DNA from 3 places in the Pseudoalteromonas aquimarina genome. Region 3 is predicted to be linked to each of the others. Evidence: predicted binding sites of a transcription regulator. Region 3 holds the regulator's gene; each other region holds the start of a gene.
What was found. Region 3 encodes LexA, which represses DNA repair genes until DNA is damaged. Its sites were predicted from a motif close to TACTGTATNNNNATACAGTA; they were not measured.

Region 1: the regulator LexA is predicted to act here: its motif matches at 2,563-2,582, upstream of AAEU29_RS20490 (LexA family protein).
Region 2: the regulator LexA is predicted to act here: its motif matches at 3,516-3,535, upstream of recN (DNA repair protein RecN).

Annotation. Positions count from the first base shown of each region.
Region 1 is NZ_JBMMUG010000012.1:30,308-34,842, reverse strand. It holds gene AAEU29_RS20505 (hypothetical protein) at 1,032-1,415, opposite strand; gene AAEU29_RS20500 (hypothetical protein) at 1,412-1,597, opposite strand; gene AAEU29_RS20495 (hypothetical protein) at 2,021-2,293, opposite strand; gene AAEU29_RS20490 (LexA family protein) at 2,652-2,975, shown strand; gene AAEU29_RS20485 (hypothetical protein) at 3,177-3,461, shown strand; gene AAEU29_RS20480 (hypothetical protein) at 3,738-3,983, opposite strand.
Region 2 is NZ_JBMMUG010000001.1:937,379-941,913, reverse strand. It holds gene gltB (glutamate synthase large subunit) at 1-343, shown strand, start outside; gene AAEU29_RS04290 (FAD-dependent oxidoreductase) at 354-1,769, shown strand; gene recN (DNA repair protein RecN) at 1,848-3,515, opposite strand; gene AAEU29_RS04280 (hypothetical protein) at 3,674-4,192, opposite strand; gene nadK (NAD(+) kinase) at 4,226-4,535, opposite strand, start outside.
Region 3 is NZ_JBMMUG010000005.1:204,262-208,796, forward strand. It holds gene ctaD (cytochrome c oxidase subunit I) at 1-270, opposite strand, end outside; gene coxB (cytochrome c oxidase subunit II) at 270-1,400, opposite strand; gene lexA (transcriptional repressor LexA) at 1,742-2,359, opposite strand; gene plsB (glycerol-3-phosphate 1-O-acyltransferase PlsB) at 2,610-4,535, shown strand, end outside.

The DNA of each region.
Region 1 (4,535 bases), on a different contig from region 3:
TTGATGGAATTTTAACTTTGCGAAAAGTTTAAAAATACCTGATTAATTTTATATAAATCTCCGGTTTGAAGTCGAAGACCTTTTATTTCCTAAAATCTCCGATTGGTGATCGGTGATTTTGCAAACGTTCGTGAGAACGATTTGCTAGGAACGTATATCTCTAAGGCATGGTTAAGTTTACGTATTTAAATTTATTTGTAAAGCTTTTAACTTAACTGATTAGACCAGTTAAATATTTATTAAAGTCAGTAGGTTAATAAATAACTATACAAACCTTTGAAAGTATAGATTTTTTACAAATTAAATAAATTGATTTGCGTATTTAATCCTATTTGTAAAATTTTTAATTTAACTGGTCATACCAGTATTGTATCTATTAAAGTAAAGTAAGTTGGTTAATATCTTTATGGATCGTAATTATAGAAACCTTTGAAAGTATATGTTGTTTTATAATTGCAATAAACTGAATAAGTTATCCACCCCTACAAAATAAGTTCTCTATCCCCACAAAAAAAATAAAAAAAAATTTAGATTTGATAAATAGCTCTAACCTATTGTCTATTAATAGAAAAAGCAAAAAAAGATAAAAAAAACACCTATTCTATCAGTTACTTAGTAACTCTTGCGTTATATTTCAGCTTGATATTTTTTACTAATCGGTGTTTAATAAGCCTGAGTCTGGAGAGGCTCGCTTCTCAACGGTTTTTAACGGATTCTTTTAAATCCTTGCTATCTGACTGGTAATCAGATGTGCGTCTAACCGGGTAGAGGAGCGTATATCTCTAAGGCAGAGGTTAACTCACTAAAGCAAGGTAAGTAAGACGCATTTGGTGTGGTGAGCTTCACTCCCATAGACTATGGGGGGTTCTAGAATGATTGAAGTTCTAGTAATCGCTATCCCTGTTCTGACGGTTATTCATTTAACCCTAAGAATTGCGGTTAGTGTAAAAAGTTTACGAAATAAGAAGTAAATTCTTATTTCCAACTTTTTGAGGGCTGCAAATTGCAGCCCTTTTTTTATCTAAAAAACACTATTTCGAGTGAATTACCCATATATCTACATTTAAGCTATGCGCTTCAATCGTCTTTTTAAGCCTAGCTAAATACCGTTCTTTTGTTTTTGGGTTCACAATTAAAACAATACCAGCCTTTTTACTTGTCATGGCTGAATAGTAAAGCGCTTGCCCTAATGCTTCATGCCACTTATAACCAAAATCGTATTCAATAGCGTGTGTATCATTAAGACAATCAACCCTTGTTTTATCTGGTAGTCTATGTTCAATTTCACCACGGCAATGATATTGCACATAATCAGCTTCTTTCCATTTAGAAGTATTAGGAATTGCAGAAGCGCCACCTCGCGCAAAAATTGAAAACGAAATGAATGTAACGACTATAAATAATGCGTTTTTCATTGCTTATTAGCTGCTTCCAATTCTTTCTTTTGTATTGAAATACAACCCTCAATAATTACGCGAAACAAATCAGGCTTATCTTGATACCAGTTTTGCAAGTTCTGCCTTGATTGCCCTGTCATCTCCATAGCTATTTTAAGGCTCTTTAAACCCATTTTCTTAGCTTCTCTTGATGCTGACATTAATCTACCTCAAAAACGCGAAATATACGGCTACACAAAGAACCGTAACCACTACCACACCAACTACAGGGAGTAATTCTTTATTCACTTTCATCACTATGCTATCCTTTAATTGAATGAAGAGGGGTTGCAGCCCCTCTTGATTTAAAGTTTTAGAATCTTGTCGATTCCGACTATTAGGGCTGTTGTTACTAATGGAATTTCAATTGCTAACCTTAGTATCTTCAGCCTTAGCTCCAATCTTTCAAGCCTTTCCTTTTCGTCCTGACTTGGATTAGAACGCTTTTTAGTTTTCCTTTTTCTTCCCATATAACTCCTTACTTTTAGTGTTAAAGCCCAATGCCCTAACCACAAAGTAATAATAGCAAAATATTTGCTATTTTCAAAGGAAAAAACACAAAAACAACAAAATATTTGCTATTTTTAATGCTTGAAAACTGTATTTACTTTTACTTCTTTAAACCCTATCGACTCAGCCGACTTAACAGCCGCATCAATAGATTTAAACACTCTTTCTTGTTCACGAAAGCCGGTAGCGCCTAAAGACTTTTTCTTGTCTAGCTGCATAGTTAGCACAACGCCATTTTGTCGTTTAACTTGTAACAACCAACCTTTACCGTCACTAAATGCAGGGGTAACTAATGCGCTAATTAGATCACCAGCTTCAAAGTAAACTCGTAACTTTTCTAATTTCATATTTCTTCTTATGGCGTTAAAACCTGTTCGCTTGCGAACACATTAAAACAAAGCCCTTAATAGCCAAAAACAATTTTTTTAAATTTGGCGCGGTGTTTTTTAAATTCACCACTTAATCATAAAGGTGTTTTTTAAATTTGCCAAGGCAATATTAAATTATGGATAGCGCTATTTAACATATCATTCGTTACGTGCCTATTTGGTGTTGCTAGTTATAGATGGTACTGCTGAGACTTTATTATTTTTTGTTTTATTCACTCTTTGAATTAAACTGTATGTATATACAGTTTAATTTTTTGCAATTGTGAACGTAGCACATTTAAATTTTGATGATGTTAATGCTTATACCGAGCTTGGTATGAGCCTCAATGAATTATTGCTTGAGCATCCAAACGCCACATTTATCGGCTTGGCATCTGGTGACAGTATGAACGGGGTCGGCATTTACGATGGTGATTTACTGATAGTTGATAGAGCCGTTGAAGCAAAACACGGTGATATTATCGTGGCACAGTACAATAATGAATTTGTCTGCAAGCAACTCGATTTCACTAATCGCTGCCTTGTTTCCGCCAATGAAGACTTTAAGCCCGTTTCTATCGGTTCGCTTGATAAATTTACGCTTGAGGGTGTAGTCACAAAATCCTTACGACTTCACCGAAAAAAACAGCGTTTGCTTTAACGTATAAATAAGTTTTACACGTTCCCACTATTTCAACAGTGGCTTACTATAAGGAAATATGTATTGGTTGTTATTTACCCTAGTCTGTGTATCAGCATATTAATGTGATAGCGTAGACAAAAATTATGGGCTTTTATTTTCAAACTCATAATGTAACTGATAAATGAGGGATAAAACTCATTGGAATAAAGGAAAATTAAAATGACAGATATATCAGCCTCTTTAGAATCACTTTTTAAGCAGGGCTCAATTGCCGCCTCAGTATACATGAGTGATGCAGTTGTTGAGATAGACAAACAGTTTGGTGAAGGGTTTGCTGAAAAGAATCCAGCACTGATTGCAGCATTTATGCAAGCGGCCATAAGTGATTGTGGTGCTAATGTTCAAGCTAAAGTAATCGGTGAAGCTATCGAGAACGTAGCCGATGCTCTAAACAAAGTGGGTGATTCTCTTGATGAAATTGCTGAGCACTATTCTAATAGTTAATTATCGAGTGTAAAGAATGGCAACTTATAAAGACATTCAGGAGTATATAAAGAAAAAAGAAAAGCGAATTGTAAAAACTTGCTGGATAGCCCACGCGAAAGAGTTACATGGTTTGCCAAGAAGACCCCCTCATAATAGAGTAGATACAGAAAAAAGAGTTTATGAATGTCCTCAGTACGCATTTGTATGGATAACAGAAGCTTTCCGACATTTTAAAATGATTAAATAGGAAATTAAATTCATAATATCCAAAAAAAGGGGCGTAAAGCCCCTTTATCATTTTATAGTGCTGATTATAGTTTTTATTAATTCGACTACGTTTTTATATCCAAAGTCATCACTACAAATATAAACAACAGCAACGGCTATAATTTCAAGCAACACAATAGTAAACAGCTTTAAAGATACTTTTGTATTACTCGCTTTTTGGTGCGCTTTTTCTTCGATAGAGAGTTCACAGGTTCTTTTAATCACAACACTGTTCGTTTCGATTACTTCCGTATATTTAACTAACTTTTTCATTGTGTACTCCATTTGGTGAGTGATGCCTCTTTTAGGGCATAAGAAGATTATACCAAACAACGCAATAAAACCAATAATAAAGTATTACATTTGTGAAATTGATCACACTTTAAAAAAACAACCAGATAACCATATATATAGTTAATTAGCCAATATGAAACAACAACATACAGCGCTTATAGGTAAAAGCACTTTGCTTAATTTCGGTCAAACAAAAAAATTTTAATATTTTTTTTTATCGTAATTTAAACGTTGTTTTTTTATACGGGTTAATAGTATGAAACTTGGAAAGTTAGTGGGTATTAACATTGGAGTTAGTAAAATATTGTTCCAATATTTTTAGCGCCTAATGGCGCTTGATGTTTAGCTTAAACCCCCCTATCTTCGACAATAGAAAAGGAATTTTCCAATAGAAACAATAAGGGCAGGCTAAAAAGCCTACCCTTAGAGGAAGTTTCACAAGGCTGAGCCTATGCAAAAATTCGTTTCTTGACACAAATGATACTATGCACTGGCTCACTTTTTTTCAACACCTTTAAATCATTTAAGGAG
Region 2 (4,535 bases), on a different contig from region 3:
TATTGTGTGTGTGCTAGGTGATACAGGCATTAACTTTGGTGCTGGTATGACAGGTGGCTTCGCTTATGTGCTTGATGAAAAAGGAGACTTTGATAAACGCATCAATACAGAGTTAGTAGAGCTAGTAGAACTTGAAGACTTAAATATTCATCATGAGCATTTACGCGGTTTAATTGGCGAACATTTAGAGGCAACGCAGTCGAATCGTGCTGAAGAAATTCTCGCTGACTTTGAGCATTTCATTAGCAAGTTTAGATTAGTTAAGCCTAAATCAAGCGATGTTCAAGGATTACTTGGTCACAGAGCACGTTCAAGTGCTGAACTTAGAATACAGGCGCAATAGGAGAAGTAGTATGTCGCAAAACGTATATCAATTTATCGATGTGCAGCGTGTCGATCCGCGTAAAAAGCCTATTTCGTCACGTAAAAAGCAGTTCGTTGAAATTTATGAGCCATTCTCGGCAAAGCAAGTAGATTCGCAAGCGGATCGTTGTTTAGATTGCGGAAATCCATATTGTGAATGGAAGTGCCCCGTGCATAACTACATTCCACAATGGCTGAAGTTAATTAAAGCGGGCAAAGTAATTGAAGCTGCTGAGCTATCTCACCGTACTAATAGCCTTCCTGAAGTGTGTGGGCGTGTTTGCCCACAAGATAGACTATGCGAAGGTGCATGTACGCTGAATGATGAGTTTGGTGCTGTGACCATTGGTAATATCGAAAAGTATATTTCTGATACCGCTTTCGCAATGGGCTGGAAGCCTGATATGTCGCATGTCGTTTGGAGTGACAAGAAAGTCGCTATTATTGGTGCGGGTCCGGCTGGTTTAGGTTGTGCTGACATTCTAGCGCGCAATGGTGTAAAACCTGTGGTATTTGATCGTCATCCAGAAATTGGTGGCTTACTGACTTTTGGTATTCCGTCGTTCAAACTCGAGAAGTCGGTGATGGAAAATCGCCGCGAGATATTTTCAGGTATGGGCGTTGAATTTGTACTTAACACGGAAGTTGGAAAAGACATTGCACTTCAGACAATCATTGATGAATACGATGCAGTCTTTTTAGCCGTTGGTACCTATCAAAACATGCGTGCGGGTCTTGAAAATGAAGATGCTGACGGTGTGTATGATGCATTACCGTTCTTAATTGCCAATACCAATTTCCAAATGGGTTACGATAATAACTCCGATGCGTATATTAATATGCAAGGCAAGCGTGTAGTGGTACTTGGTGGTGGTGATACAGCGATGGACTGTGTGCGCACTTCAATTCGACAAGGCGCTAGCAGCGTAGTGTGTGCTTACCGTCGTGATGAAGCAAATATGCCTGGTTCTGTACGTGAAGTAAAAAATGCCAAAGAAGAAGGCGTTGAGTTTATGTTTAATGTGCAACCTAAGGGCGTAGTGCTAAATGACAGCGGTAAAGTTACTGGTGTTAAAATGGTTAAAACGCAACTTGGTGAGGCGGATCAAAATGGTCGTCAACGTGCTGAAGAAGTTGCTGGTTCAGAGCACATTTTGCCAGCCGATGCTGTGATTATGGCGTTTGGTTTCCAACCTCATGCAATGCCTTGGCTCAGCGAGTTCGATGTTGAACTCGATAAATGGGGGCGCATTGTTGCGCCAGAACAAGGTGCATTTACTCACCAAACATCTAACCCAAAAATCTTTGCTGGTGGTGATGCAGTTAGGGGCTCTGACTTAGTGGTTACCGCTATTTATGAAGGGCGAAATGCTGCAGAAGGTATTATGGACTATCTAGAAGTTTAATCATGCTAGATAAGCTTTACTAAGCAATTAAAAAGGTGGGCATAGCCCACCTTTTTGTTATTTGAAAATTTTTATCGCTTAGTGATATTGCGATAACAATTCAGAGGCATTAGTGCGTGTAATATCACTGATATTTGTACCACCTAGTAAACGTGCAATTTCATCAATACGGCCAGTGTTATCAAGTACTGCCATGCGCGTATTAGTTTGTTTACCATCGTCAGTTTTACTGACAAAAAATTGGTTATGACCACTTGATGCCACTTGCGGTAAGTGAGTAACACAGATTACTTGTGTACTCTTTCCTAACTGACGAAGTAGTTTACCTACAGCTGAAGCAGTTGGTCCTGAAATACCTACGTCTACTTCATCAAAAATAAGCGTTGGAGTGGTCATCTTGTCAGCAATGATCACTTCAATAGCAAGGCTAATTCGAGAAAGCTCACCGCCAGACGCTACTTTATGCAGTGGTTGTAAGCGTTGGCCCGTATTGGCAGCAACCTGAAAATCAACCGTGTCAGACCCTTTACTGCTGGCAACTGATTCTTGCTGTTCGATGCAAATCGCAAATTTTGCATTTTCCATCGACAAACTGACAAGCGATTTGGTGACTTGCTCTGATAGCGCCTTTGCCGCCGCTGAGCGACTTTCAGAAAGCACGCCAGCACATGCGTAATACTGCTCTTTTGCTTTGACTATTTCAGCTTCTAACTCATTAAATCGCTCATCGTTTTGCTCTATATTTGCAAGGCTTTGTTGTAACTCAGCATGCAAGTTTGGCAACTCTTCCGGAGTAATATCATGTTTTCTAGCTAAATCAAGCGCACGTGATATACGCTCATCAAGCTCAGATAGTTGGCTTGGATCCATTTCAACACTGTCTTGATAATGGCTTAGTTCACGAGCAGCTTCTTCAAGCGTGATGCCTGCTTCAAAAAGTAAGTCTGCAATAGGCGCAAGTTTCTTATCAAGGCTCGCAAGCTCTGCTATTTGGTTTGCGCTTGATTGCACCATTGAGTAAGCGTTGTAGTTATCTTGTTGATAGATAATTTGTAGTTCTTTTTGTGTGCCTTCTAACAACGAATTTGCATTGCTTAATAGGGTATGTTGTTGTTCAATTTCTTCATACTCGCCAGTGGCTAATGCAAACTCATCTAATTCAGCAACCTGGTACTCAAGCAGTTGTTTTTCAGCTGCAGCTTGTTGTAGCGTTTGAGCTAACTGTTTTTGCTCTCGCTCAAGCGATTGTAATTGGTTGTACGCTGTTTTAACTTCGTTTAAAAGCTCAGTGTGACCAGCAAAGCTGTCGACCACAGACAGTTGATAGTTAGCTTTATTGAGCTGCTGATGTGCATGCTGGCCATGAATTGAAATCAATAAATTGCCAAGTGTTTTTAACTGACCAGCAGGTACCATAACCCCGTTTATAAATGCTTTGCTGCGGCCATTTGCTGCAACCACACGACGAATTACACATTCGCTATTATCGCCAAGTTCGTGCTCATTTATAAAGTGTTTTGCCGCAGGTAAGTGTTGAATATCAAATACTGCAGATACTTGCGCTTTATCTGCGCCTTCTCTGACCATCGAGGCTTCTGCGCGCTCGCCTAAACAAAGAGAAAGCGCGTCAATCGCAATAGATTTACCCGCACCAGTTTCACCCGTAATAGTGGTCATGCCTGATTGCCACTCGATATCAAGGTGTTCAACAATTGCAAAATTAGTTACTTGTAATGACGTTAACATAACTGATTATCCATACAGTACATTAACTGGTAATTTATACAGTAATTAAAAAATAGGCAAGTTAAAAATTACGATTATTTTAGTTGGATTTACGTGGATTAAATTTATAGGTAGGGGAGAAGTGCTAAACTGTTAGCACTTCAGATTCATTTGCAATATTAAACTTCAGTTTCAAGCAGCGATTCTTCTGGCTCTTCATTTATGGTTTGATACTGAGTGGTGATTACTTGCTGGCTTAAAGACGGCAATTGATGTAAATAAAAGTCACTATTAAATTGATGACCAGCAGACGGTAATTGTCCTGTAAAGGCATATATTTGTTTGCTTAGTAGTAATTTATCTTCAGCAAGCTCAAACTTACTTAATTCCACTTCAAGAAGATCAGTTAATTGACCAATTATTTTTTCGTAACTGCTAATGTTTTCTTCGTTCTTACTTTGCATAACAAAAAAATTATTACTGATTTTCATCAAGCTACTTGAATCTTTAGGCTTTATAATACGCGCTTTGCTGTAGTTTTGGATTACTTTTTGATAGCGTGAGCTGACAATTTCAATCCGTTCATTTTGTTGTTGTTTTTCAAGCGCAATGGCTTTTTTTCGGTTATTGTCTATCACTAAAAAAGTAGTTAATAAAACGATTAATAAAACGGTGGCTAAGAATACAACAAACCCCATTTTTTACTTTCCTTTCTAACGTTGAAGTTTAAGTTAATATAATCTGCTGCCCCAGTTTAACTTCTGGCGCAAAACATTGTAATACGAATATTTGCTTGGATGCACTAAACGTAAGTGTTGTTCACTGCGTTTGATGACAATTTCATCACCCGCTAAAACAGCGAGTACCACATGGCTATCACAGCTTACTTGAAGGTCAACATCGTTAGCTGGGCTAAGCACTAATTTCACTTCACTATTGGCATCGACCACCAGCGGACGGCTAGTAAGAGTATGCGGAAACATAGGCACTAACGAAATAGCATTGAGTTTTGGGTTTAAAATTGGCCCGCCACCTGAAAGG
Region 3 (4,535 bases):
CCCTGTAAATGCAGGCATTACGGCACCAAAAACCATAATTAAACCATGCACAGTTGTCATTTGATTAAAAAAGTGAGGTTCTACAAATTGCAATCCAGGCTGGAATAATTCAGCGCGGATCACTAGCGCCATTGCGCCACCAGTCAAAAACATCAGCAGTGCAAATAATAAATAAAGCGTGCCAATATCTTTGTGGTTTGTCGTAAATAACCAACGTTTGATGCCTGTTGGGGCATGATGGTGATGATGAGATTCAGCTATTGTTGTCATTATTGTGCTTCTCCCATAGATTCTTGAATATCACTAGGTTGAACTAAATCACCTGTATTGTTACCCCAAGCATTTCTCTCAAACGTCACCACTGCTGCAATTTCTTTTAAAGACAACATTTTACTGTAGCCTTGCATCGCAGTTGCAGGTTTACCATGAACCACAATGCCGATATGCGCTTTAACATCGCCAAGTGCAATGGGGCTATCTTTGAGAGCTGGGAATACGCCTGGCAATCCCATACCTGTAGGTTGGTGACATGCAGCACAATTTGCCATGTAAACTTGTTCGCCAAGTGTCATTAACTCTTCTTTAGATAGAGTCAAATCAAGCGATGCTTTCTCAGCAGCTGCTGCTTGTGCTTTTTCTAGTTGCGCATTAACGAGCCATTGATCAAATTCAGCAGGCTCTTTTACTTCAACAACAACTGGCATAAAGCCATGGTCTTTACCGCACAGTTCAGCACATTGCCCACGATAGATACCGGTTTCATTAACACGTGTCCAAGCTTCATTGATAAAACCAGGATTGGCATCTTTTTTCACAGCAAATTCAGGCACCCACCAAGAGTGAATAACATCATCTGATGTCATTAAAAAACGTACCTTTTTGCCTTTTGGAATGATTAATGGCTTATCAACATCTAACAAATAGGTTTCTGTTTTTTCATCTTGATTGGTTATTTGCTCTCGAGGGGTTGATAACACCGAATAGAACGACACATCGTGGTCAAGGTATTCATAATGCCATTTCCATTGCGAGCCTGTGACTTTGATTGTCAGGTCCGCTTTGGTGGTGTCTTCCATTGCAATTAATGTTTTGGTGGCAGGAACCGCCATGGCAATCAAAATGACAAATGGAATTGCTGTCCACAAAATTTCAACTTTGGTACTTTCATGAAATTGGGCGGGAACAGCCCCTTTAGATTTACGGTGATGGATAATTGCCCAAAACATGATGGCAAATACGACTAATCCAATAACGCAACAGATATAAAATATGGTCATATGGAGCTCGTAAACATCACGGCTGATGTCCGTCACCCCAACAGGTAAGTTATATTGACTCGTCCCAACTGCTAAAAAAGGAAAGCTCAATAGTAACCATAAGGATAGTTTAACTAACCTCATGCTCGCTCCTTTGCTAATTATTATTATGTTGTTAGGAAATGGTCAGTGAAAGTTAATGTGATTTGATCACACGACGCACTACAGCATCACTCCATTTTCTTTATTATATTTTGTTTTCAAAGCCCGCACTTAAGCTCAAAGAAAACAAAGGTTACTACTAAGGTCTAGTAAACGATTAATTTTTACGCAAGTCAAATTTAAGATAAATTTTTTATAAATCTACAAGTTAGCGATATTTAAGTAAGGGGATTTGACACTAGAAATGTGTTGTTAAGAAGTGTTTGCTTAGTTTATAAGGCTAGTAACATTAGCGACTAGCCTTACTTATTAACTGTTTTTATTTACATCCAATCTGCGTTTCGAATAACGCCAACAGCTAATCCTTCAATATTAAAGTGATCGTGCTCTAAATCGACTTTGATGGTATCAAATGCTTCATTTTCAGCATGTAGTAACACATGCTTACCTGCTTTTTCAAAGCGCTTAACCGTTACATCTTCATCTACGCGCGCGACAACAACTTGCCCATTATTAGCAACAGGAGTTCGGTGAACAGCTAATAAATCACCATCCATAATGCCAATATCTTTCATACTCTCACCTTTAACGCGAAGTAAGAAATCAGCACATGGATTGAAAAGATTGGGATCCACTTGATAATGACTTTCAATATGTTCATGAGCCAAAATTGGTGAGCCCGCTGCTACTTGACCAATTAGCGGCAAACCTAGTTGCTCTGGCTCTTCCTCTTCAACTAAACGAATACCTCGACTCGCGCCAGGTACCATCTCAATCACCCCTTTTTTAGCAAGAGCCTTAAGATGTTCCTCTGCTGCATTGGCACTTTTAAATCCTAATGTAGAGGCAATTTCAGCACGCGTTGGGGGCATGCCGGTATCTTTAATAAATACTTTAACAAGCTCTAAAATTTGCGCTTGGCGTTTAGTTAATGGTCTCATTCACTGGTTTTCCATACAGTACAGGTAACTGTGAGTATATACAGTTGTTACTATTTCGCAACTTTTAATTCTTTGATAATTCGCGCTATGCTTAATAATTACATTTCTTTTAGAAACTTTTGTATAAGCAAGAAAATAATGCTTACAGTTGTACACTCAATTGCTTTATTTTTATTCTGGCATGACCAGTTATTTAATCTTTTTACGTTAACTGGTATGCTAGCGCCCCTTTTTGTTTTAGGTTGGTTATATGAATTTGGTTAGTACTCTGATTCAATGGTTCGCAAACGGTATGAACAAGCTTTTTGTGCGTTCTAAAATTGTACCGGAACACCCTTTGGACAATCTTGGTATTGATGTAAATAAGCCAACCGTTTATATCACTTTATTAAATTCGTTTGCTGATGCAGCAGTACTAAAAACCACTTGTAACAAGTTAGGACTACCTGACCCGCAAACTAATCAACAGATTGGCTCAAAACAAGTTCCTCGCTATATACCAATTCACCATCGCTCACCGCTTTTTGGTAAAGCGAAAAAAGAAAGCCCAGCACTTGCTATAAGCGAAGAAATTTTCAACGCATTAAAACAATCTGATGTTAATGATTTACAAGTTATTCCTGTGACTATCTTGTGGGGACGTAATCCTGGTAAAGAAAAACCCGGACTTGGTACTATTTTATCGAGCTCGCTAACTCCAAGCTGGCTACGCAAACTCTTTGTTGTCTTACTTTCTGGTCGCGACAATTTAATTCGTTTTAGTCGCCCTTTGCAGCTATCTGAGCTCTCAGGAAAAAAACAAAGCAGCGATTTACCGCATAAATTAATTCGCGTTGCTCGCGTACACTTTAAACGCCAAAAACTGGCAGCTCTTGGCCCTAAATTACCTTCACGTGATCAACTCTATCAAGGGCTACTTGCTTCTGCGTCAGTAAAAGCAGCGATAGAAGAAGAAGCAAAAAGTAAAAATATTTCAATCACTGAAGCACGTCATAATGCCATCAAGTTGGTAGATGAAATTGCCGCTAATTACAACGAATCAATGATTGGTGTCTCCGAGCGAATTCTTACTTGGCTTTGGACCAAGCTTTACAACGGGATTGAAGTTAATAATCCAGAGCGTATTCAAGAACTCACTGACAAAGGTCATGAAATTATCTATATGCCCTGCCATCGCAGCCATATGGATTACTTATTACTGACTTATGTCATTTATCATCAAGGCTATGTTCCACCGCATATTGCGGCTGGCATCAATTTAAGCTTTTGGCCTGCAGGCCCTATTTTCAGGCGCTGTGGAGCTTTCTTCTTACGTCGTTCATTTAAAGGCAACAAACTTTACTCATCGGTATTTCGTGAATACTTAAGCCAGCTGTTTATTAAAGGGTACGCCGTTAAGTTTTATACTGAAGGTGGCCGCAGCAGAACAGGTCGTTTACTGCCACCTAAAACCGGAATGCTGGCAATGACATTACAATCAATTTTGCGCGGTATCGATAGACCAATTTCAATTGTGCCTGTCTACATTGGCTACGAACACGTAATGGAAGTTAATACTTACTTAGGTGAGTTAGCTGGACAACAAAAGAAAAACGAATCTGTTTTGGGTGTTTTTAAAACACTAAGAAAGCTAAAGAATTACGGTAAAGGCAATGTTAATTTTGGCGAACCAATTAACATTAATCAGTACCTTACACATCACCAATCAGATTGGCGTGACAGCATCAATGCTTCAAATAAACCCTCTTGGCTTACTCCTATGGTAGGTAAGTTAGCTGATTCTGTAATGGTTAATATTAACAACGCAGCTGCAATTAATGCGGTTACATTAATGTCGTGCATTTTGCTAAATACCGATAAGCAAGCAATGACAAAAACTGAACTTATCGCATCTATGACAAGCTATTTAAGACTGCTAGAAATTGCACCATATAGCCAAGATGTAAGCCTACCAGAACAAAGTGCTGAACAGCTGTTAGAACACGCATTAAAATTAGATAAGTTTGAAACGATTACACAAAGCCGTGTTGATGTTATTCGCATTAAAGACACGCAAAAAGTGTTACTCAATTATTATCGAAATAATGTGCTTCATTTATTTGCAGTGCCGAGTTTAATTAGCTCAATTTTAGTTAGTCATAAGCAAATTTCGCGTGAAAAACTAATACACCAGGTA